2 regions of the Streptacidiphilus sp. MAP12-16 genome follow, and region 2 is predicted to be linked to the other one. Evidence: riboswitches for the same ligand, from Rfam matches in the RefSeq annotation. Region 2 holds a riboswitch; the other holds the start of a gene.
The links. A riboswitch is a leader RNA that binds a small molecule or an ion and turns the genes downstream of it on or off. The one in region 2 is predicted to bind thiamine pyrophosphate.

Region 1 (11,508 bases), on a different contig from region 2:
CGACCGTTATGGCGTCGAGCTGCGGGGCCAGGCCCGGCACCAGCGTCGACGGCGGCGGCACGTCGGTGCTGAGGTGCTGGAAGATGACCTGCATCGGGCTCTCGCCGGTGTGCGGCTTGCGGCCGGTCAGCATCTCGAACATCAGGACGCCGCACGCGTACACGTCCGTGCGGGGGTCGGTCGCGCCCTGCTCGATCTGCTCCGGGGCCAAGTACGAGACCGTGCCCATGACCTGCCCGGTCGTCACCTGGCTCTCCCCGCTGACGGCCCGCACCAGGCCGAAGTCGGTGACCTTGACCCGGCCGTCCTCGGTGAGCAGGACGTTCTCCGGCTTCACGTCCCGGTGCACCAGACCGGCGCGGTGGGCGGCGCCCAGGCCGGCGAGGATCGGCTCCAGGATGTCCAGGACGGTGCGCGGGGTCAGCGCGCCCCGGTCCCGCATCAGGTCGCGCAGCGTCCAGCCGGGCACGTACTCCATGGCCAGGAAGACGGCGTCACCGTCCGCACCCTGGTCGAAGACGTTGACGACGTTGGGGTGCGACAACCGGGCGACGGCCTTGGCCTCGCGGATGAAGCGGGCGGTGAAGTCGGGGTCGCTCGCCAGCCCCGGATGCATGACCTTGAGTGCGACGACCCGGTCCAGGCGGGTGTCCAGGCCCCGGTAGACCGTGGCCATGCCGCCGACGGCGATGCGCTGCTCGACCCGGTAGCGGGCGTCGAGCATCCGCCCGAGAAGGGGGTCGTGCAGGGTCGTGTCCATCCAACGCAGTTTACGGTGCGGTGGCGGCCCTGCGGGTGCAGCGACGGCGCGGTCGTTGCGCGATGGTAAGAATCGTCACGCCGTCGTCACATCGTGCGCGCCCCGCGCGCCGTCAGCCCCGCGCGCCGTCAGAACGCCGGCGCCTCCGGATCGAACTGCGCCCGTCCGGCCATCGGTGAGGACGCCTCGGCGTGGAAGCGCCGCGGGATCCGCCCGGCCCGGTAGGCCAGCCGCCCCGCCTCGACGGCGTGCCGCATCGCCTCCGCCATGAGCGCGGGCTCCTGCGCGCGGGTCACCGCTGTGGCGAGCATCACGGCCGCGCAGCCGAGCTCCATCGCGAACGCCGCGTCGGAGGCGGTGCCCGCGCCCGCGTCCAGGATCACCGGGACGCCGGCCCGCTCGACGATCAGCTGGAAGTTGTGCGGATTGCGGATGCCCAGGCCGGAGCCGATGGGGGAGCCGAGCGGCATCACCGCCGCGCACCCGGCGTCCTCCAGCTTGCGGGCCAGGACCGGGTCGTCGTTGGTGTAGGGGAGGACGACGAAGCCGTCGTCGACGAGGGTCTCGGCGGCGTCAAGGAGTTCGATCGGGTCGGGGAGCAGGGTGCGCTCGTCCGCGACGACCTCGAGCTTCACCCAGTTCGTCCCCAACGCCTCGCGGGCCAGCCGGGCGGTGAGCACGGCCTCTCCGGCGGTGAAGCAGCCCGCGGTGTTGGGGAGTACCTGGATGTCGTTGCGCTGCAGGACCTCCAGCACGGAGCCGCGGGCGGAGGGGTTGATACGGCGCATGGCGACGGTGGTCAGCTCGGTGCCGGACAGGCGCAGCGCCTGCTCCAGCACGTCCAGGCTGGGTGCGCCGCCGGTTCCCATGATCAGACGGGAGCCGAAGCTGCGGTCGGCGATGGTGAGGATGTCGTCGGACATGGCTCCGGATCAGCCTCCTTGGACTGCGGTGAGGATCTCGACGCGGTCGTCGGCGGCGAGGGGGGTGGCGGACCAGGCGCTGCGGGGCACGACGGCCTCGTTGACGGCGGCCGCGACACCCGAGGGCGCGGCGCTGAGGCCGGCGACGACCTCGGCGAGCGTGGTGCCGGGCGGGACCTCGCGGGCGTCGCCGTTGACGCGGATGGGCAGAGTCGTCGTCATAGGGAGGCCTCCGAGAGGGCACTGTGCCGGTCGAAGCGGGTCGGGGCGAACGGGGCGGCCTCCGGCGGCAGGTTGCCGGTGGCCAGGTACGCGGCGACGGCGTCGGCCGTGACCGGGGTCAGCAGCACGCCGTTGCGATGGTGGCCGGTGGCGGCGACCAGCCCCGGCAGTGCGGTCGGGCCCAGCAGCGGGGCGTTGTCCGGAGTGCCGGGGCGCAGGCCCGCGCCGGTCTCGACCAGAGGGAGTTCGGTGATGCCGGGGACCAGCTCGTGAGCGTCCCTGAGCAGCTCGTACACGCCCCCTGCGGTGACGGTGGTGTCGAAGCCCTGCTCCTCCATGGTCGCGCCGACGACCAGCTCGCCGTCCTCGCGCGGGACCAGGTAGAGGTGGCAACCGCGCACGACGGCGCGGAGGTTGCGGGAGAGGAAGGGCACGCCGAAGGCCGAGGTCATCCGCAGACGCAGGATCTGGCCCTTGACCGGGCGAACCGGAAGCCGGGCCTCCGGCGGCAGGCCGGGTATCTCGCCGGACCAGCAGCCGGCGGCCAGCACGGTCTGATCGGCGGTGAGGACGGCGCCGCCCTCGGCGAGGGCGCCGGTGGCGCGGTCCTGGCGGGTCGTCACGCGAGCCGCGCGGGAACGGTGGATCCGGACGCCCGCGCGGAGGCAGGCCTCGACCAGGGCCGCGCCGAGGCGGCGGCCGTCCACCTGGTGGTCGCCGGTCACCAGCAGGCCGCCCTGTACGGACGGCGCGAGCATGGGTTCGAGCTTGCGGCACTCGCGGCCGGTCAGCCAGGACACGTCCAGGCCGAGGCGCTGCTGGAAGGCGTACAGCTCGCGCAGCTCGGCGCGGTCGTCGGCGTCGAGGGCGGTGGCGAGGGTGCCGCAGACCCGGTAGCCGGTGGACAGGCCGGTCGCCTCGGTGAGCTCGGCGGCGAAGGCGGCGTAGCGCTGGTTGGAGGCGATGCCGAGCCGCAGCAGCTCCTCCTCGCCGTACTGGAGCTCGGTGACGGGGGCGAGCATGCCGGCAGCGACCTGGTTGGCGCCCTGGCCCGGGGCCGGGTCGAGAACGGTGACCGAGAGCCCGCGTTGGGCGGTGCGCCAGGCGACGCCGAGACCGATGACGCCGCCGCCGACGACCAGCACGTCGGAGTGGCCGCCCGCGGTGTCGTCGCCGTCTGCTCGGCCGCCGTCTGTTCGACGGCTCTCTGTTCGACCGCTGTCGATATGGGCGCGTGACACGGTGCTGCGCTCCCTTCGCCGGCATGACCCGGATCAGGTTCGGACGGTCGGAGGCCTGCCGCCTCCCTCTCAGCCCGGTACGCCGGGCTCCCGTGGTTTCCCGTCCACTGTAGTCGCGCGCATGCGGCTTGGACCGACCGGCACATGGTGGCTGGCGTCACGGGGCGATGGCCGTCGCCTGGACGGCTTGTCGTCGGTCGACCGATGCTCCGCATCGACTCCCTCCTCCGCACCCCCGCCCGTCGCCCGACCACCACCCCCAAGGGAAGCGCTTCGCGCCCCGCTCTTGGCCCGCGCCCCGCTCCTTCATCCAGCCACCATGTGCCGGTCGGTCCTACAGTGGCGGGATGTCTGAGCGGGAGAGCGTGCGGCAGAACGTGCAGCGCATCGTCGTGGCGGGCGCGGGGATGGCCGGGGTGCAGACCGTCGTCGCGCTGCGCGAGCAGGGCTATCCGGGCGAACTCGTGCTGGTCGGGGCGGAGCACCACCCCCCGTACGACCGGCCGCCGCTGTCCAAGGACATCCTGCTGGGCCGGGCCGAGCACTCGCGCTTCGAGGTCGACTACACCGAGCTGGGCGTCGAACTGCTGCTCGGCCGTCGGGCCGTCGGCCTCGACACCGAACGGCGGCTGCTCCACATCGAGGGCGGAGACCTGCCCTACGACCGGCTGGTGCTCGCCACCGGCGCGACGCCGGTCGTCCTGCCCGGCCAGCCCGCGAGCGCCTACCTGCTGCGGACGCACGATGACGCCGTCGCACTCAAGGGCGTGCTGCGCCCCGGCGCGCGGATCGTCGTCGTCGGCGCGGGCTGGATCGGCGCGGAGGCCGCGACCGTGGCGCGGCTGCTGGGCTGCGAGGTGACCGTGCTGGAGGCGGCGCCGGTGCCGCTCGCCGGTGCGCTGCCCGCGGAGGTCGGCGAGCGGATGCGCGACTGGTACGCCGAGGCGGGCATCGAGCTGCGGACCAGCACCGGGGTGGGCGGCGTCGTGGCCGGGGACGAGCGACTGGAGGGCGACGCCCGCACCGCCGTCCTGCTGACCGACGGCAGCGAACTCGTGGCGGACGCCGTCGTGGTGGGGATCGGGGCCCGGCCGGACACCGGGTGGCTGGACGGATCCGGCATCGCCCTGGACGACACCGGCGCCGTCGCCGCCGACGCCTGGCTGCGGACCTCGGCCGAGGGCGTGTTCGCGGTCGGCGACTGCGCCTCGTTCCCTTCCGCGCGCTACCGGACGCGGCTGCGGGTGCACCACTGGGACAACGCCCTGCAGGGCGCGCGGGTGGCGGCGACCAACGCACTCCGGCTGGAGGAACTGGGCCCGGAGCAGGTGTACGACCCGGTGCCGTACTTCTGGTCGGAGCAGTTCGGCCGCATGGTCCAGTACGCGGGGCACCACGGCGCCGGCGACGAACTCCTCTGGCGCGGCGACCCGGCGGGCGGCGGAGGCTGGGGCGCGCTGTGGCTGCGCGGCGACGTGCCGGTGGCGTTGCTCGCCGTCGACCGGCCCCGCGACCTGGCCCAGGGACGGCGGCTGATCGAGCGCGGCAGGCCGGTCGACCGGGTGTCGGCGGCCGATCCCTCGGTCCAGTTGAAGGCGGCCGTTCGGCCCGAACTCTGCTGAGTTCGGGGGGCGTGCGGGGGCGTGGTGGTGCGCGGGGGCGGCCAGGGATGGCAGGCTGGGGGGCGTGAGCCAGATTGATCCCAAGATTGACGCCCTGATCCCCGCGTGGATGTACGTCCCCGACATCGCCGAGCAGTGGGGCCTGGTCGTGACCAAGGTCCGCCGGATGGTGGACGACGGCACGCTGATCGCCGTACGCCGAGGCGAGAACAACTCGCTGCAGGTCCCCGCCGCGTTCATCGGCCCCGACGGACCCGTGAAGGGTATCGTCGGCCTGCTGACGGTGCTCCGTGACAACGGGTACTCCGACGCCGAGGCGCTGGAGTGGCTGTTCACCGACGACCCCTCGCTGCCCGGCACCCCCGCGCAGGCACTGAACGAGAACCGCGGCACCGAGGTCAAGCGCCGGGCGCAGGCGCTGCTCCTGTGAGCGCCGCCGTGGGCGCGGGCGCACGGGCCCGTCTCGCCGACGCCCGGCTCTACCTGTGCACGGACGGGCGCCGGGAGCAGGGCGACCTCGCCGAGTTCCTCGACGCCGTGCTCGCGGGCGGTGTGGACGTCGTGCAGCTTCGTGACAAGGGCCTGGAGGCCCGGCAGGAGCTGGAGCAGCTGGAGGTGTTCGCCGACGCCTGCCGGCGCCACGGCAGGCTGCTGTCGGTGAACGACCGCGCCGACGTCGCCCATGCGGCACGGCCGGAGGTACTGCACCTCGGGCAGGACGACCTTCCGGTCCTGGCAGCCCGCGCGATCCTCGGCGACGACATGGTGATCGGCCGCTCCTGCCACGCCGAGTCGGAGGTGGACGCGGCGCTGGTCGAGCCGGGTGTCGACTACTTCTGCACCGGTCCGGTCTGGCCGACGCCGACCAAGCCGGGGCGCCATGCGCCCGGACTCGGCCTGGTCGAGTACGCGGCGAAGCGGCAGCCCGAGGTGGCCCCGGACCGGCCCTGGTTCGCCATCGGCGGCATCGACGCCGGGAACCTGGACCAGGTGCTGGACGCGGGCGCGCGGCGGATCGTCGTCGTCCGTGCCCTCACGGCTGCGGCCGACCCGCACGCCGCCGCCGCGGATCTCGCCCGAAGGGTGCGCGAGCGGGCCTGACGCCTCGCCGTTGCCGTCCGGACGGCGCGGCTCCCCAGGTCGTAAGACCTGGTCGTCAGTACCGCCGCGCCGTCGCCGCGTCCGCGAGGCGCCGCAGCACCCGGCGGGCCTGCGGCTCGACGATCGGCGCCGAGTCCAGTGCGGTCAGGGACTCGCGCATCAGCGACTCGATCCGGGCCTCGACCCGTTCCGGAGCGCCGCTGCGGGTGATCGCCCGGCGCAGCAGTTCGACCTCGGGCTCGGCGAGGCCCGGCGCGCCCAGCAGGTCGTCCAGCAGCCGGGCGTCCGCCCGGGAGCAGGTCGCCAGGGCCTCGGCGACGAGGAGGGTGCGCTTCCCCTCGCGCAGGTCGTCCCCGGCGGGCTTTCCGGTGAGGGAGGGGTCCCCGTAGACGCCGAGCAGGTCGTCGCGGAGCTGGAACGCCTCGCCCAGTGGCAGTCCATAGGCCCCGTAGGCGGTGGTCAGCGCCGGGTCGGCACCGGCGAGCAGACCGCCGATCTGCAGCGGGCGCTCGATGGTGTATTTCGCCGACTTGTAGTGGATCACGGTGCGAGCCCGTTCGATCGGGTCGCTGCCGTCGTCCTCGGCCCAGGCGGCGGCGGGCCCCAGCATGTCCAGGTACTGACCCGCCATCACCTCCGTCCGCATCAGGTCGAACAGCGGCTTGGCGCGTCGGACCGCGTCCCGATCCAGCCCGCAGTCCCAGAGCAGCTCGTCGCACCAGGCCAGCAGCAGGTCGCCGAGCAGCACGGCACCGGCCGCGCCGTACCGGGCACTGTCGCCGCGCCAGCCCCGGGCGGTGTGCTGGGCCTCGAAGCGGCGGTGCACGGAGGGCAGGCCCCGGCGGGTGTCGCTGCCGTCTATCAGGTCGTCGTGCACCAGCGCACTGGCCTGCAGCAGTTCCAACGCGGCGCAGGCCGCCACCGCGCCGCTGTCGCGGGCGCTGCCGCCCGCTCCGCGCCAGCCCCAGTAGCAGAAGGCCGGGCGCAGCCGCTTGCCGCCGCTCTGCAGAAAGTCCCGCAGGACGGCCGCGAGCGGCGTGAGTTGCGGGGAGATGGAGGCGAGGACGGCGTCCTGCCGGTCGAGGAACCGGGTCAGCGCATCGTTCACCCGCAGACGCAGCCGCTCCTCGTCGACGGGGTTGCCCGGCGGAAGGGCAGCGTCGAGTGGGGCGGCGGGGTGGGTGAGGGACACCGGTGAGCTCCGAGCGGTTTCGTGGACGGCCAGCCTAACGCGAGGGACCCGCGGGGCCGGAGAGCACGCCCCCGCGCGGCCCGTATCAGCAGGCGGACTGCGGTTTCAGAATCTGTCCGGATGGCGGATAACCTGCTGTCATGGCCCTCGGCACCCCCAGCACCCGGAACGACGGTGCGTTCTCCATCCGCGAGCTCCTGGCGGCGGGGACCCGCTCCTACTCGTTCGAGTTCATGCCGCCCCGCAGCGCAGAGGCGGAGGTCGGGCTGTGGAAGGCGATCCGCAGGCTGGAGTCGCTGTCGCCGACCTTCGTCTCGGTGACCTACGGCGCCGGCGGCTCCACACGTGGCCGCACCGTCAACATCACCGGCCGGATCACCCAGGAGACCACGCTCACTCCGGTGGCCCATCTCACTGCGGTGGACCACAGCATCGCCGAGCTGCGCAACATCCTCGGCCACTACGCCGACCAGGGCGTGCGCAATGTGCTGGCCCTGCGCGGCGACCCGCCCGGCGACCCGCTGGGCCCCTGGGTGAAGCACCCCCAGGGCGTGGCCTACGCCAGCGAACTGGTGCAGCTGATCAGGGAGTCGGGTGACTTCTGCGTCGGCGTCGCCGCCTTCCCCGAGATGCACCCCAGGTCGCCCGACTGGGACAGCGACATCCGGCACTTCGTCAACAAGTGCCGGGCCGGGGCCGACTACGCCATCACCCAGATGTTCTTCGACGTGGAGGACTACCTGCGGTTTCGCGACCGGGTCGCGGCGGCCGGCTGCGAGGTGCCGATCATCCCGGAGATCATGCCGGTCACCACGATCCGCTCGATGCGACGGATCGCCGAGCTGAGCACGGCCGTGTTCCCCGAGGAGCTGGCGGGGCGAATGCTCGCGGCCGAGGAGGACCCCAAGGCGGTGCGGGCGATCGGCATCGAGTTCGCCACCGAGATGTGCCGTCGGCTGATCGCCGAGGAGACCCCGGGGCTGCACTTCATGACGATGAACTTCTCCACGGTCACCTCGGAGATCTACCAGAACCTGGGGCTGCACCAGAGAGGCTGAGCTGCTTCACGGGTCGAGCCGGTACGGTGTCCGTCACGTGCGACGGGCCGTTCGCGCGGCCGGCACTACAGCACAGAGGTAGGTACGCCGATGAACGTCGGACTCGCGGTGCTGTACGCCGCGTTCGCGGTGGTGGCGTTGTGGCTGCTCGGAGAGGCGCTGTTGCAGCACAGGGCGGCGCCGCACTGGCGGGTGCTGGCGCTGGCCGGCTTCCTCGGCCTGGTGGCGGGCGTCGTGACGGGCTCGCTGCCGCTGGTCGTCGGTGGGGTGGCGGCTTTCGGGGCCGGGCAGTTCCTGGTGACCCGTGCGGTCAAGCGGGGCGACGGGCGGCACTGGTCGTTGCGTTCCGCCGACGGCGCGCTGCCGGGGCCGCTGGCGCGGGTGCCGCTGCTGGGCAGCGTCCTCGGGGCCGGAGCGGTGGCGGCAGGTGCGGTGGCGATGCCGGAACCGGTGCTGGTCGGCGAGGTCGGGCCGGTCGAGGAGGCGCCGGCGGCGCAGCCGGACTATCTGTCGCTGGACCCCGGCGGGCAGGAGTACGCGCAGGCCGAGTACGTGCAGTCGGAGTACGTTCAGCCCGAGTACGCGGAGACGCAGTACGCGGAGACCCAGTACGCGCAAGCCCAGTACGCGCAAGCCCAGTACGCGGAGCCCCCGTACGCCGAGGCTCAGTACGCGCCGTCGGGGTATTCGGCGTACGACGGGTACCAGGCGGGCGGCGAGTCGGCCGCGTACTACCAGCCGCAGGCCGACGGCGGGTACGACCCGTATGCGCAGACCGCCGGTTACGGCGGCTACGGATACGAGCAGCAGCAGCCGCAACAGCAGCAGACGCAACAGCAGCAGTCCTACGAGCAGTCCGGGCAGTACGTCCCGCAGCAGGCCTACGCCTATCCGCTGGAGTTCCCGCAGGCGGAGCCATACCAGGAGTACCAGTACCAGCCCGAACCGGCCGCCGAGCCCGAGCCCCACCAGGAGCCCGAGCCCTGGCAGCAGTACCGCTGACGTTCCGCCGGTCGGCCCGGCCGGGCCGGGCCGCTCACTCCGAGCCGTTCACGGAGTGCCGATGAGCTCCGCCGTGACCGCCGCGGACATGCCCACCCGGGCCAGCCCGCCGCCGGGGTGCGCCGCGCCACCGACCCGGTACAGGCCGGGAAACGCGGTCCGGTTGGGGATGCTCAGGTAGACGCCGTGCGCGCCGGCGAGGGCAGGGCCGGGGACGGAGCCGCTGTCGGCGCCGGTCTCCCGCGCGGTGTCGGCGGGGGTGCGCACCTCGCGCCACAGCACCCGGTTACGCAGCTCCGGCGCGGCATGGGCGAGCACCGCGTCGGCGTACGCTTCCGCCTCCCGGTCCGCCTGTCCGCTGGTGCTCCAGGGCACCCGGTCCGCGCCGGAGCCCGCCGCCGGAACGGTCACCGTGAGTACGGCGGCCTCGTGCCCGTCCGGGGCGAGTGTCGCGTCATCAGGCCGCAGCACCTGCACGGTCGGCCGGGCACACAGCCGCGCCGTGGGGGAGAACAACGCGTCCAGCTCGTCCTGCCGGTCTGCGGCATGGACGACGGTACGGTGCGGCGTACCGTCGGGGCGCCCGCCGCGCAGGGCGAGCAGCACCGTGAAGCGGCCCGGAGCACCCGTGCCGGCCGGGACGTGCTCCTGGCGTCCGTGCTCCTGGCGTCCGCCCGGGTCGAGCGCGGCCGCGTTCGGGACCGTGTCCGCGACCACCACGTCAGCGTCCAGCTTGCTGCCGTCCGCGAGCAGCACCCCGGTGACCCGGCCCTCGCCGAGCACCTCCTCGATCCGGGTGTCGAACCGCAGCTCCACCCGCCGCTGCTCACAACGCCGCAGCACGGCGTCGGCCAGGGCGCGTATCCCGCCGGTCACGTACCAGACGCCGAAGCTCTGCTCCATGTACGGCAGCGCGGTCAGCGATGCCGGTGCGCGGCGCGGGTCGAAGCCGAAGCGCAGGGCGTACTCGTCGAGCAGGGCGGTCAGGCCGGGGTGCCGCAGTTCGCGTGAGGCGACCTCGGCGAGGGTACGCGGGGCGCGCGAGAGGAGCCCGCGCTTCGCCGGGAGGTACGGGTCCTGGTGCAGGACGGACGGGTCGTCCGGCAGCGGCTCCTCCAGCAGCGGGCGCCTGGTCGCCTCCCAGACGCCACGCCCCCGCTCCAGCAGGTCGCCCCAGCGCCCGCCGGCTCCCGCCCCCAGGGCGGAGTCCAGCGACCGGACGACCTTGGCGAGGGAGGCGTTGGCGAGTTCCACCCGCGTCCCGCCCGGCAGCAGGTGCACGCTGCCGGGGTCGACCGGGCGCAGCTCGACCTCGTCCTCCAGGCGGGTGCGGCCGGTCTTCAGCATCAGGTCCCGGTAGACGGCGGGGAGCGTGAGCAGCGTCGGTCCGGTGTCGAAGCGGAAACCGTCGCGCTGGTACTGCCCGACCATGCCGCCGTGGGTGCCGCTCGCCTCGCACACGGTGACCTGGTGGCCCACCGTGGCCAGCCGTGCCGCTGCCGCGAGCCCGCCCATGCCTGCGCCGATGACGACGATTCGTGCCATGGGGAAAGATCCTATGCGGCCGGTGTCTCAGCCCTGCACCCGGAGACCGTCCATGATCAGGCCCACCAGCCGGTCGGTGTCGACCACCTTGCCGCTGTCGCTGGCCCAGGTGATGCCGCCGACCAGGATCAGCACGTCCTTGATGGTGATGTCGGTCCGGATCTGGCCGCTCTCCTGGGCGCGTGCCAGGAGTTCCCCGGCGGTGGTGTGCAGGACGCGGCCCGGGGACTCCTTCTTGGCCTCCTGCGGCAGCAGTGCTGCGGCCAGCCCGCGGAAGACGGCGACATGGGACACGAGCTTCCGCAGCCAGGTGCCCAGGGCCTCGGCCGGGTCGGGGGCGTCGCGCAGCGGCTCGGCGTCCGCGAGGACCGACTCGATCCACTGCTCCACGACCGCTTCGAGCAGGGCCTGGCGGGTCGGGAAGTGCCGGTAGAGGGTGCCCGGGCCGACCTCGGCGCGCTTGGCGATCTCGTCCAGGGAGGCGTTGGCGCCGTTCTCGATGAAGGACCGGGTGGCGACCACCAGCAGCCGCTCGTAGTTGCGGCGGGCGTCGGCGCGCATGGGGCGTGGAGGTCGCGGCGCCGGCGGGGGGGCGCTGCTGCGCGCGGACTCGGTCATGCGTCATCCCAGGGTTGATAAACGGAGACTATCTCCGTATCGTCGTTTGTGGAACCGGAGGATCTCTCCGCTTGCGTTCCACTCCTTCGTCATGACCCAGCAGGAGAGCCATGTCCGAGAACATCATCGCCCCGAGCCGCACCCGGAGCGAAGCCGCACGCACCGCTCAACGCGGCCGAGAACCGGTGCGACCGCCAGGGGCGCCACGCCCGCCGCGTGCCGGT
Region 2 (11,508 bases):
GGTAGAGGCCGTTCTTGCGGGCCTTGATCGGCTTGTCGTCGCTGGTCGCTTCGTCGCCTGCGTCGATAAGGGCCTCGGTACGGTCCTCGGTCACCTGCGTCGCCTCCTCGTCGTACGAGACCGCCCCGGCGCGTCAGGGGTGAGACGGGTGGGCGGTCCCTACAATCCTATGACGTACCGGTGGGTGATCGACAGGGCCGAGGTGTCCCTCCCTTCCTGAACCGGCTCCGGCGCTGCTGTCGCGCGGCCGCTTCGTAGCTATTCGAACCGTGCGGCGAGCAACACGATGTCGTCCGCCCCCGAGGGCGCGGCGCCGTTCCGCCCGGGGGCGTCCAGGCAGGTGCTGAGCAGGTGCGCGCAGAAGCGATCGGGGTCCTGCCGGGCCTCGCGCGGCGCTGCCGCCGCAGCCGAGCGCAGCCGCGCCTGCCCGGTGTGCAGCGAGTCGCCGCAGCGGCGGGCCAGACCCTCGGTGTAGAGCAGCAGCAGGTCGCCTCGGTCGGCGCGCAGTTCCACGCCGGGGGCCTCCCAGCAGCTGAGCATCCCCAGCGGTGCGGACAGTGAGGTCTCCACGAAGCTGGCGCCGAAGGAGGTGACCAGCAGCGGCGGGCACTGCCCCGCCCCGGCGAGCGACAACTGCCGGCTGCGGGGGTCGAGGTAGGCGTACAGCGCGGTGGCGGTGCGGGCGGGCTCGGTAGTCTTCAGCAGCAGTTCCAGGTCGCCGAGGACGGAGACCGGGTCCTCACCCTCCAGCACGGCGTACGCGCGCAGCGCGGCGCGGATCCTGCCCATCGCGGCGGCGCAGTCGGCTCCGCCGCCGGTGACGCTGCCCACGCTGAGGGCCACGCTGTTGTCGGGCAGGGCGATCGCGTCGTACCAGTCGCTGCCCTCGGAGAGGTCGAGCCCGGCGGGGAGGCAGCGCGCGGCGAGCTGGATGCCGGACACACGGGGGAGCCGGTCGGGGAGCAGACCCCGGCGCAAGGCGTCGGCGGTGCGCCGCAGCCGGTCCCGTTCGATCTCCTTGGTGATCAGCCGGGAGGCGGCTGAGCAGTACAGCCCGGCGAGTCGCCGTTCACTCTCGCTCGGGGTGGCGGGGGCGTCGTAGAACCAGACGACGGCGCCGAAGGGGTCTCGGCCTTCACCGGGGGTGGCGAGGGGCAGGGCGTAGGAGGCGCTGATGCCGAGCTGCCCCGCGACCTCGCGGAACCTGGCGCCGGGGACCGTAGGAGCGGCCGACGCGGGACCTCCACTGGATCCGGGGCCTGGGGCGGAATCGGGTTCGCGGCTGGCACCGACGGCCGTGAGGGAGGTGTCGGTGGTGCCGGTCCCCGGGTTGAGCGGGCCGGCGTTGAGGACGTCGGGGGAGCCGCTGAGCAGGCCCGCGTACGGACCGCTGTCGCGGGGCACGGTCTCCAGGGCGCCGAGGGCGGGGCGGTCCAGACCGAAGCCGACGATGGTGCCGGGGGAGTCGATGGTGCCGAAGGCGGGGGCGTGCGGCTGGTGGTTCTCGGCGAGCAGCAGCATTCCGCGCTGCGCGCCGAGGATGGCGGCCCCTGCCTGGAGGACTCCGCGCAGTGCGTCCTCCAGGCAGGAGGCTGCGGTCAGCCGCTCGGTGAGCTGGTAGAGGGTGGTGAGCTCGGACAGCGGATCGGCGCTGGCAGCCTCGTTGCGAAGGCCGCTGTCCGGCGTCGCCGCTGTCGCCTGTGGCTTGGACTGTCCTGTGGCTTGTTCCTTGGGCGGCGCCACGGGGGCGGGGAAACCGAAGGCCTGACTGCTTCCGCCGTCGAGGGTTCGGCCGGTACCGGGAGAGGAGGACTCAGCCATGTCGCACGCCCTTCGCTTCGGGTGCGAGCGGGAAGGGAGACGCACCGAATCGGGTAACGCTGAGTGAATGGCCGACTCTGGCAGCCGACAGGGATGCGTACCTCTTTTGCCTGAAATCGGTCATTTTGCACCCCCATGTCATGCCATACGGCAATTAATGACTCACTTCTACACACACCGATCGGGTGATGTCCAGAACTGTGAGCTGTCGGATGATTGGTGTCTTTGCCCGAATACGTGGCCGAAAAACGTTGCTCTAGGTGATCGTTTCTGTGTTCGTTTTCGGCAGAGTGCTGACGCCGGGTCAGCGGGACGCGAGCGCCCGCCGCACCTCGCGCCACCGTCTGAGCTCGCGCAGCCGGGCCCGCGCACCGCGTCGGGGCGGCCGGTGGGCCCAGGCGACGGGCACTTCCACGACGCGGAAACCCTGCTGCAGCAGGTCGATGATCAGACCGGCTCCGGCCCCGGCTCCCCCGGACAGCGGCTCGGCGGCGCTCAGAGCAGCCCTGGTCAAGCACGCCTCGATGGCCAGCGGGCGGGTGCTGGCGAACCCGGTGGACTGCTCGATGTCCCTGCGCGCACGCCGGGACGCGACCCCCTCGGGCCCCGGGTCGGCGGTCGGTGCCGCCAGTGCGAGGTCGGCCGCGCCGGCGAGCACGGGCTCCAGCAGGCGGACCGCCTCGGCGGCACTCTGCTGGAGGTCCGCGTCGAGGAAGAGGAGGTGCCGGGGTGCGGATCCAGCCAACGCGCCTCCCGGAGGCCCGCCCTCGGGCCCTCGTTCACGCACTCCCCCAGGCTCCGCCGACCGCCCCGCTGACCGCTCGGCCGACCGCTCGGCCGGCAGTCCGGCTGTCGCCGCCTCGCGCGCTGTGACCTGCGCGATTCCCTGGACCAGTGCTTCCGTCCGCCCGCTGCGGGTGGCTAGGCGCACCACCGTCGCCCCCGATTCCTCAGCGACCCTGGCGGTGGAGTCGGTGGAGGCGTCGTCCACGACGACGACGAGATCCACACCGGGGATCTGCCGCGCGGCGAGCACGGTGAGCGCGATCCGCGACGCCTCGTTGTGCGCGGGGATCACCACCGCCACTGCGGCGGGTGCCGCCGCTGGTGCCGCTACCGGCTCCGGGGTGGGGGACGGCACGTCAGAAGTGCTGGTTGCCAAGGGTTTCTCGCCAGTCCGTGGGTGGCTCTCCTGCTCCCGCTGCGCGTCCATCCCCGGATCGTACGAGGACAGCGCGTCCGGCGCTGCCCATATGGACATGCCAACCCTGCCAAAGACCTGGTCGCCCCCGGTGCGTCCGTGTTCCCGTCCTTGGATTCGGTCCTCCTTTGGCTCCTGACCTTCATCCGGAATGACCCGAACGGTGGAACCATCTCCGGTTCCGCTGCGTCATTCCAGACGATGCGTCAATCTCGTAAGTGGACATGCTCGCGAGACGCTCCGCGAGGGTGCACGAGGGCATGTGCGCGACGGAGCCGACGGGATCGCCCGCCCAGGGCGGGGCCGGTTTGGCTGCGGTCCGGAAAGCCTCGGAAGCCGAGCGGGAAATACTGAGGCAACTTCCGGGTTCCGGGGTAGAAGCCTGGTACGGATGGCGTGTCAATCGCCACCCTGCGCCACCCCTTCGCCAGGTTCCGCAGAGCGCGTCGGGCGTGGTGCGCTACTCGTTGCGCGAGATCACGTACCGATCCTTGACTGGTCACGGAAAGGAACGAGTGCTCATGCGCGGGGTTCTCACCACTCTCCTCCGACGGGAGCTGTCCCGGCGGGGTCGTCTTCCGTGGGGTGCGCGACGCAGGGATCGGGCTCTTCTGCTCGCCGCCGCGACGACCTGTGCCGAGGAGTGGGGCTGGCCGGTGCTCCCCGGTGCGGTCGCGAGCGCGGAGGGCTGCCACTGCCCTCGTCCTGACTGCCCGACGCCGGGGGCGCATCCGCACGACCCCTCGCTGCTCGCGGCCACCACCGATCCCCGGATGGTGCGCTGGTGGTGGCGGCAGCACCCGGACGCGCCGATCCTGGTGGCGACCGGTGGCCAGGTCTCCGCGGTGAGCCTGCCGGCCGCGGCCGGGGCGCGGGTGCTCGAGTACTTCGACGCGCTGCGGATCAGGACCGGCCCGGTGATCGCGACGCCGACCCGGTACGTGCTTCTGGTCGCGCCGTACACGATGCAGGAGTTGGCCGAGCTGCTGATCGCACAGGAATGGGTGCCGACGAGCCTGCGCTACCACGGCACGGGCGGCTACCTGGTGCTTCCGCCGTCCAGGATCGGCACGGGAGCGGTCGGATGGGCGCGGCTGCCGGAGCCGGCGGCGGTCATGGCGGTGCCGTCCGGGGCGGGCGCTGCGGGTGGTGAGGCGCCGTTGCCGCCCCTGCCGTGGCTGCCCTCGGTGAGCGATCTGATGGGTGCTCTGGTCGCGGCGAGCGCGGCGACACCTGACGGAGCCCGGCTGGCCTACTGAGGGGCCTCGCGCAGGCGCGGCCCTGCGGCCGGCTCCGGAAAAAGCAAAGGCTCGGCCGCTGGCGACGGGGGATGCACCAGCGACCGAGCTGTTTAAACCGTAACAAGAATTGCGCCGCAAGCAAATTCCCTCGGCGGACTCGAGTGCCACGAATGTGGCACTCCACGGGAATATGTGATGCACATCACGCTTCTTGGTCCCGACTGGCGCGCCCCCGTTGCCGATTGTGTTCTTTCGGATGCTTTCCGTAAAGGGGGCGCGGTAGTCATCCGGACGTACTCAGCCGAGTGTCACCTGACGGTTCACCAGCCCGGCGCGCGCCCGGCGCTCCTGCGCCGTGAGGGGCGCGGTCTCCGCCAGTGCGCCGGCGAGGCGCTCGACGAAGGCCGCCGCAGGCTTCTCGCAGTCCTCCGCCGACATCGCGGACGGCAGGTCCCACACCGGAACCGTGAGCCCGTGCGCGCGGAAGGAGCCGACCAGCTTCGTCCCCTCGCCCAGCCCGGCCTGCTCCGCCGCTGCCAACCGCGCCAGGGCGTCCAGCAGTTCCTCCTCCGCGTGGGGCATCACCCAGCGCAGGTGGTTCTTGTCCGGCACCGAGCACCAGTAGGCGGTGTCCACCGAGGTCAGCCGCACGGTCGGGATCACCGCGGCGTTCGCCTGCTCCAGCGAGGCGGCGACCTCGCCGGTGGCCGAATCCGCGTCCTCCAACCAGAACTCGAAGCCGGTGTGCACGGCAGGCCGGAACGGCGCCGAGCCGTCCAGCAGGTCCTGCAGCCGGGGAGAGTCGGCCTGCGGGCGACGCGGCGGGACGGGCGTGCCAGGCTCCGCGGCCAGCGCCTGGACCAGTGCGTCCGCCACGTCCCGGCTGATGTCGCCGGACGAGCTCTGCGTCTGCAGACCCAGCAGCACGCTGCCGTCCTGACGGCGCATCGCGGGCCAGGCCATCGGCAGCACGGTTGCCAGCATCACCGAGGGAACGTCACCGTTCGCACCCGCGAGGGCTTCCGTCGTCAGGGTCAGCGGCACCGTCGCCGCCGGGACCAGCTCGCGCAGCGCGACCCAGTCGCCCTCGCCGACCAGGCCCTCGAACGGACGCTGCACCAGTTCCTGTACGGCGTGCGACGCCTCGCGTCCGTGGCAGGCCTTGTAACGGCGGCCCGAACCGCACGGGCACGCTTCCCGCGCGCCGACGACGGGGACGTCCCCGGTTCCGGCTGCGGTGGACTGTGCGCGCGCGGGCGCCTTCTTCGCGGGCTTCTTCGCCATGGTGTGGATCTCCAGATGGGCAGCTCTCGGTGTACCGCCCCGAGCCTAGTGCCGCCGCACCGCGCGACCCGTCACCCCGACGGCGGCCGGTCCGCCGATCGGGGTAGCCCCGGGCATCGGAGGCGCGCCGCGCTACGCCGTGGTCGAGTTCGCGCCCCCGCGCCGTGCTACGCCGTGGTCGAGTTCGCGCCCCCGCGCCGTGCATGCCGGGCCCGTACCGGCAGCACCGCCCACACGGTGACCTCGCCCGGAGCGTCCCGCACGCCCCAGTCGCTGGCCAGTTGCCCGACGATGCTGAGCCCGCGCCCCCCGCGCGCGGTCAACGACGGGCTCCCGCGCCGGGGACGGGTCGGCCCGCCGCCGTCCGTGACCTCGACCGTCAGCAGACCGTCGCTGTGCAGCTCCCAGCCGACGACCACGCGGCCGCCGTCGGGACGGCCGCCGTCGGGACGCGCGCCGCTCGGCGACGCCGGTTCCGACGCGTCCCGTACACCGTCGTGGGACCCGCCGTGCGCTCCGGCGTGTGACCCGTTGTGCGCGCAGTCGAGCGCAGGGTCCAGCGGCCGGGCGTGGCGGCAGGCGTTGCTCAGTAGTTCGGAAAGTATGAGTACGGCGTCGTCGATGACGACGTCCGGCACCTGCTGTTCGGCGAGATCTTTTCGCAGACGACGCCGTGCGGTGCTCACGCTCGCGGGACCATGCGGCACGGCCATGGTCGCCGAAGAAGTCGGCACATCACGCGCTACCACCAGCGCCACCCCCGGACCTCCTCCTCAGCTGTCAGCCAGGGTGTGAATGCCCGGTGCGGACGTGGCGGAAACGAGAATGGAAGGACCTCAGGGCATCCCGAAGCATCGGTAAGTCGAACCCTGGCACTCTTTTTACTATGCGTAGCGACCTGGTGACTGAGCGTTTATCCAGGGTGGTGAAGAATGGCGATCCGGGGGAATTTCCGGTGATTTCGGTGCGCCCGCGCACGCCGTCCGGAGAGCTACGTCCGGAGTACGTCGCGGCGAACCCTCTGACTCGGTATGGTCCGCACTACCGGCCCAGCTGGTCAAGTACCTGGCGCGGATGATTGCTGATGATCGCGTCCACGCCCAGCCGCAGGCACAGCTCGACGTCCTCCGGATCGTCGACTGTCCACACGTGCACCCGGTGCCCGGCGCGGTGCAGCACGGCCACATAACCGGGATTGGACCGCACCAGGTCGATGCCGGGTCCGGCGATCCGTGCCCCGTGCGGGAGGCTGCCGTCGCGGAAGCGCAGCGGCACCCGTTCCATCAGAAAGACGGTGGGGATGGCGGGAGCGAGTTCACGCACCCGGCGCAGCGACAGCTGGGAGAAGCTCATGATCCGCACCGGGGAGCGCTCGCCGCTCTTGGGCGTGACCAGGTCGAAGCGGTGCAGCAGCTCCAGTAGCCGGCGCTCCACCAGGCCCGCGTAGCGGGTGGGGTGCTTGGTCTCGATGGCGAGCTCGATCCGGCGGCCGCAGGTTGTGGCGAACTCCAGCAACCGCTCCAGGGTGAGCACCGACGTGTGCGTGGCGTCCGCCCAGTCCACCACGCCCTTCCAGGAGCCGAAGTCCAACTCGGACAGCTGGGCCAGCTCCAGGGTCGACACCACGCCCCGGCCGTTGGACGTGCGGTCCACCCGGCGGTCGTGGACACAGACCAGGTGGCCGTCGGCGGTGAGCCTGACGTCGCACTCCAGGGCGTCCGCACCCTGCTCGACCGCGAGCTGGTACGCCGCGAGGGTGTGTTCGGCCAGGGTGCCGGACGCGCCCCGGTGCGCGACGACACGGGTGGCCGCACGGTTGGGAAGCACGATCGGCCTCAGCGGCGTCCGGGGGTGCGGCGTCTGCCGCTGCGGCGTCCTGGTCTGCGGTGACCGGGGCTGCGGCGTCTGCGGATGAGGTGCGTTGGACACGGAACAACGATAGGCGCGCGCCCGCCGCCACCTCGGTTGCGTCAGGTGAATTCTGACGGTGTGGCCGGTTAACGGCCCCTGCGGAGCAGCGGCGTCAGGGCCCAGGTCAGTAGAGCGGGGACGACGAAGGAGAACAGCGACGCGGACGTCCACACCTGCGGGTGGATGTGGGTCGCGTCCTGCGCGTGCGCCCAGAAGTCGGGCCAGCCCTTCGCCCACCCGGTGAGCTGCGCCGGTGCGATCAGCTGGTACACGGCGAAGCCCACGGCCCAGGGCAGCAGCGTGAGCCAGCGCGTCGGCGCGGTCTCGGACAGGTCCCAGCCGCCTTCGCGCTTTCCCGCGCCGAAGAAGAAGTCCACCGCCAGCACGGCCGACAGCGGTACGAACACCGCGCCGATCAGCCCGAGGAAGGACTCGTAGCCGGTGAAGTCGGTGACCAGCAGCGCGAGCCCGGTGACCAGCGCGCCGAGCCCGACGGTCAGGATGCGGCGGTCGACCCTGGGGAAGAGGTTCTGCAGCGACATGGCGGTGGAGTAGACGTTGGCGAAGGACTGGTCCGCCTCGCGCACCACCAGAACGGTGAAGAAGACCCAGCCCGCCGTGATGCCCATGAAGGTGGTGAAGATCTTGTTGGGGTCCCCGCCCACCTGCACCAGCGCCAGCAGACCCACGACGTAGCACCACACCTGGGAGACGGTGTAGCCGGTGAACGCGCCCCAGAAGGAGCTCCGAGTGGTCTTCGCGTGCCGGGTGTAGTCGGCCGCCAGCGGCACGAAGGAGATGGAGACCGCGATCACCGAGTCCACGGCCGGAAGGAAGCCGGTCCAGTTGCCGGGGCTCGGGTCCGGCACGCCCCGGCGCAGCAGCTCCACGGTGAAGAACAGCATCGCGACGCCGACCGCGACTGCCACGTACTTGCGCAGCACGGCGATGGAGCCGAGCGGACGGATCGTCATCGCCGTCGTCAGCGCGCCCGCGGCCACGACGTACACCCAGTGCGGAACGCCGCCGTACAGCGCCTCCGCGCCCATGGCGATCACGGTCAGCTCGAACACGCCCCAGCCGAGGCACTGGACGATGTTGAGCACGGTCGGCAGGTAGGACATCCGGGTGCCGAACAGTCCGCGCAGGATCGCCATCGCGGGCGCGCCCGCCCTGGTCCCGATGACGGCGGCGACGCCGAGCATCAGCGAGCCGATCACCGTACCGGCGACGATGGCGGTGAAGGACGCGGCGAGGGAGAGGTCCTTGCCGTTGAAGACCAGGACGGTCGCGGCGCTCTGGAAGCCGATCAGGCTCACGCCGAGGTTCGTCCAGAAAGCCGCCTGGTCGCGGAAGCCGAGAGTGCGCGGCGGGTTGGTGTCCAGGACGAGTGGCGCCTCGGGGCGCGGGCCGGGCTGCGGCTGGTCCAGGACAGGGGACGGCGACACGGACGTCACGATGCTCAGCTCCCTACGCCGGCATTACCCGGTCAGGTTCAGGCGGTCGGCGCCCCGTGTTCGGCGCCCTCTCAGCCTGGATTGGTCCAAGCTCCCGCGTATCAGTTCGAGGGTCATGCTAGGGCCACAGGCGCGACAGGCCAAGGCACGGTCGCGTCTCGGACGCCCGCCGGACGCCGACCTGGAGCTGGCCCAGAGCTGGCTCAGAGCCTGCCGAACGCCTCAAGTGCCCTCGGACGCCCCCGAACAGTCGCGTTAACAACTTCCTTCGGGACTCGTAAGGAACCTCTCAGACGGGTGCGCTATAGATGCGACATGGGGAATAGCGCATGGCTGGCCCTTACGATGCCCTGACACTGGGTGGGCAATGCTTGGGACCGAGGTCCCGCACTAGGAGGTCATTCGTGAGTACCGAGCACGAGGGTGGGAACGCCGGGTCGGAGCAGCCCGTCCCCACCAGTGGGGATTCGGCGGGACCGTCCCCCGACGTGCGGACGCGCGCCGTGCCGACCGACGCCGCGCCGGACGACACCGTCGTCCAGCCCGTCCAGCCCGTCCAGCCCGTCCAGCCCGTCCAGCCCGTCCAGGACGCCGGCGCCCCGGACAACACAGCGGCCGAGCAGACCCTCGTCCAGCCGGTCGCCGCTCAGGAGCCGATCGACCCGCCGGCTGACCCGGCTCTCGCCGGCTACCCGCCGCCGAACGCGCAGCAGCCGATAGCTGAGCCGACCGTGCCGCCCGTTCCACCCGTCCCACCGGTGCCTCCGGTTCCCGCCGCGCCCGTCCTGGCCGCGTTCCCGGAGCAGCCGCTGCCGACCGTTGCCGCCGCCCCGGAGTTCCCGCCGCCGGTGGAGGCGACCGCCTACGCCCACCAGTCGCCCCCGCCGCCCCCGTACGGTGCTGCGCAGCCGCAGTACGGCGGCTACCCGGGCGGAACTCCCTTCCCGCCGTACGACGACGGCACCGCGTCGCGCAAGAAGCGCCGCGGCGGCCTGATCGCCTTGCTCGCCGCGACGGCGATCATCGCGGGCGGTATCGGCGGCGGTATCGGCTCCTGGCTCGAGACTCGGGACAGCTCGAGTGGCAGCACGACCGTCACCTCGACCATCGACCCCAAGGCGCTCAGCCGCGCACCCGACAGCATCGCCGGGATCGCCGCCCGTGCGCTGCCCAGCGTGGTGACCATCGAGGCCAGCAACTCGCAGGAGTCCGGCACCGGTACCGGCTTCGTCTACGACACCCAGGGCCACATCCTGACGAACAACCACGTCGTGGCTCCGTCGGACAACGGCGGCAAGCTGACGGTGAAGTTCTCCGACGGCAGCAGCTACCCGGCCACGATCGTCGGCCGGGCCTCCGGCTACGACGTCGCCGTGATCAAGCTGTCCCAGACGCCGAAGAAGCCGCTGGTGCCGCTGGCCCTCGGCAACTCGGACCAGGTGGCTGTGGGTGACACCACCATCGCCATCGGCGCGCCCTTCGGGCTCTCCGGCACGGTCACCTCGGGCATCGTCAGCGCCAAGAACCGCCCCGTCGCCTCGGGAGACTCGACCGGCGCGCAGACCTCCTACATGAACGCCCTGCAGACCGACGCCTCGATCAACCCGGGCAACTCCGGCGGCCCGCTGATGAACGCCTCCGGCCAGGTCATCGGCATCGACTCGGCGATCCAGTCGACGGGCAGCAACAGCTCCACCGGCGGCCAGTCCGGCAGCATCGGCCTGGGCTTCGCAATCCCGATCAACCAGGCCAAGTGGGTCGCCGACCAGCTGATCAAGACCGGCAAGCCGGTCTACCCGATCATCGGCATCCTGCGCGACGACAGCTACACCGGCGTCGGTGCGAAGATCGCCTCCGCGCCGGTCCAGGGCACCCCGGCGATCACCGCCGGCGGCCCGGCCGACAAGGCCGGCCTCAAGCCGGGCGACGTGATCACCCAGCTGGACGGGGTGGCGATTGACAGCGGCCCGACCCTGGTCAGCGAGATCTGGTCGCACCACCCCGGCGACACGGTCAGCGTCACCTACACCCGCGACGGCCAGAGCCACACCACCAACCTGACCCTCGGCTCCCGCGTCGGCGACCAGTAGCCCCCCGCCCCACCCTGCGCACCCGGCCCCGTACGGCAACCAGCCCCACCGCCGTACGGGGCTATTCGCTTCCCACACACGCCCCGAGTCATGAGAAGATCCCTGGGCGCGGTCATCCACGGGGCCTCCCCACGGACCATGCCCGTGCATGGAGAGCTGCCCGAGCGGCCTAAGGGAACAGTCTTGAAAACTGTCGTCACGGGGAACCGTGACCGAGGGTTCGAATCCCTCGCTCTCCGCAGCTCAGAACACGCAGATCAGGGCCGGTATCGGGATGAGCTCCCATACCGGCCCTTTTCGATTCCTGTCCCACCATGTATGCCCGGATACCGCTGTGGACCAGCGCGTGTGCCCCAGGTGTGCCCCAGGGGGATTCGCTATTCCAGCAGCTCAGCTCCGTTGAGGAAGCGCTCGATCTGCTGGTTGGCGTGGTCCCTCCTGCCAGCGATGATCTTTGCGTAGAAACGGAACAGAACCGCGACGCTGTGTCCCGCCCGCCGCGC

Region 1: it holds a riboswitch for thiamine pyrophosphate, as region 2 does, so the genes downstream of both, thiO (glycine oxidase ThiO) here and ABIA33_RS18025 (cytosine permease) in region 2, are expected to answer to the same signal.

What each region holds. Positions count from the first base shown of each region.
Region 1 covers NZ_JBGCBY010000005.1:263,005-274,512, forward strand. The annotation lists gene pknB (Stk1 family PASTA domain-containing Ser/Thr kinase) at 1-760, opposite strand, end outside; gene ABIA33_RS08570 (thiazole synthase) at 889-1,683, opposite strand; gene thiS (sulfur carrier protein ThiS) at 1,693-1,905, opposite strand; gene thiO (glycine oxidase ThiO) at 1,902-3,050, opposite strand; TPP riboswitch at 3,156-3,241, opposite strand; gene ABIA33_RS08585 (NAD(P)/FAD-dependent oxidoreductase) at 3,494-4,768, shown strand; gene ABIA33_RS08590 (Rv2175c family DNA-binding protein) at 4,833-5,198, shown strand; gene thiE (thiamine phosphate synthase) at 5,195-5,869, shown strand; gene ABIA33_RS08600 (polyprenyl synthetase family protein) at 5,925-7,061, opposite strand; gene metF (methylenetetrahydrofolate reductase [NAD(P)H]) at 7,202-8,119, shown strand; gene ABIA33_RS08610 (hypothetical protein) at 8,210-9,121, shown strand; gene ABIA33_RS08615 (phytoene desaturase family protein) at 9,170-10,666, opposite strand; gene ABIA33_RS08620 (TetR/AcrR family transcriptional regulator) at 10,694-11,284, opposite strand; gene ABIA33_RS08625 (MFS transporter) at 11,395-11,508, shown strand, end outside.
Region 2 covers NZ_JBGCBY010000012.1:100,192-111,699, forward strand. The annotation lists gene ABIA33_RS17990 (aminopeptidase P family protein) at 1-94, opposite strand, end outside; gene ABIA33_RS17995 (PP2C family protein-serine/threonine phosphatase) at 259-1,821, opposite strand; gene ABIA33_RS18000 (glycosyltransferase) at 2,126-2,962, opposite strand; gene ABIA33_RS18005 (bifunctional DNA primase/polymerase) at 3,544-4,281, shown strand; gene ABIA33_RS18010 (DUF5926 family protein) at 4,561-5,547, opposite strand; gene ABIA33_RS18015 (ATP-binding protein) at 5,715-6,305, opposite strand; gene ABIA33_RS18020 (glycerophosphodiester phosphodiesterase) at 6,589-7,377, opposite strand; gene ABIA33_RS18025 (cytosine permease) at 7,545-8,906, opposite strand; TPP riboswitch at 8,909-9,023, opposite strand; gene ABIA33_RS18030 (trypsin-like peptidase domain-containing protein) at 9,320-11,005, shown strand; tRNA gene ABIA33_RS18035 (tRNA-Ser) at 11,156-11,244, shown strand; gene ABIA33_RS18040 (hypothetical protein) at 11,383-11,508, opposite strand, start outside.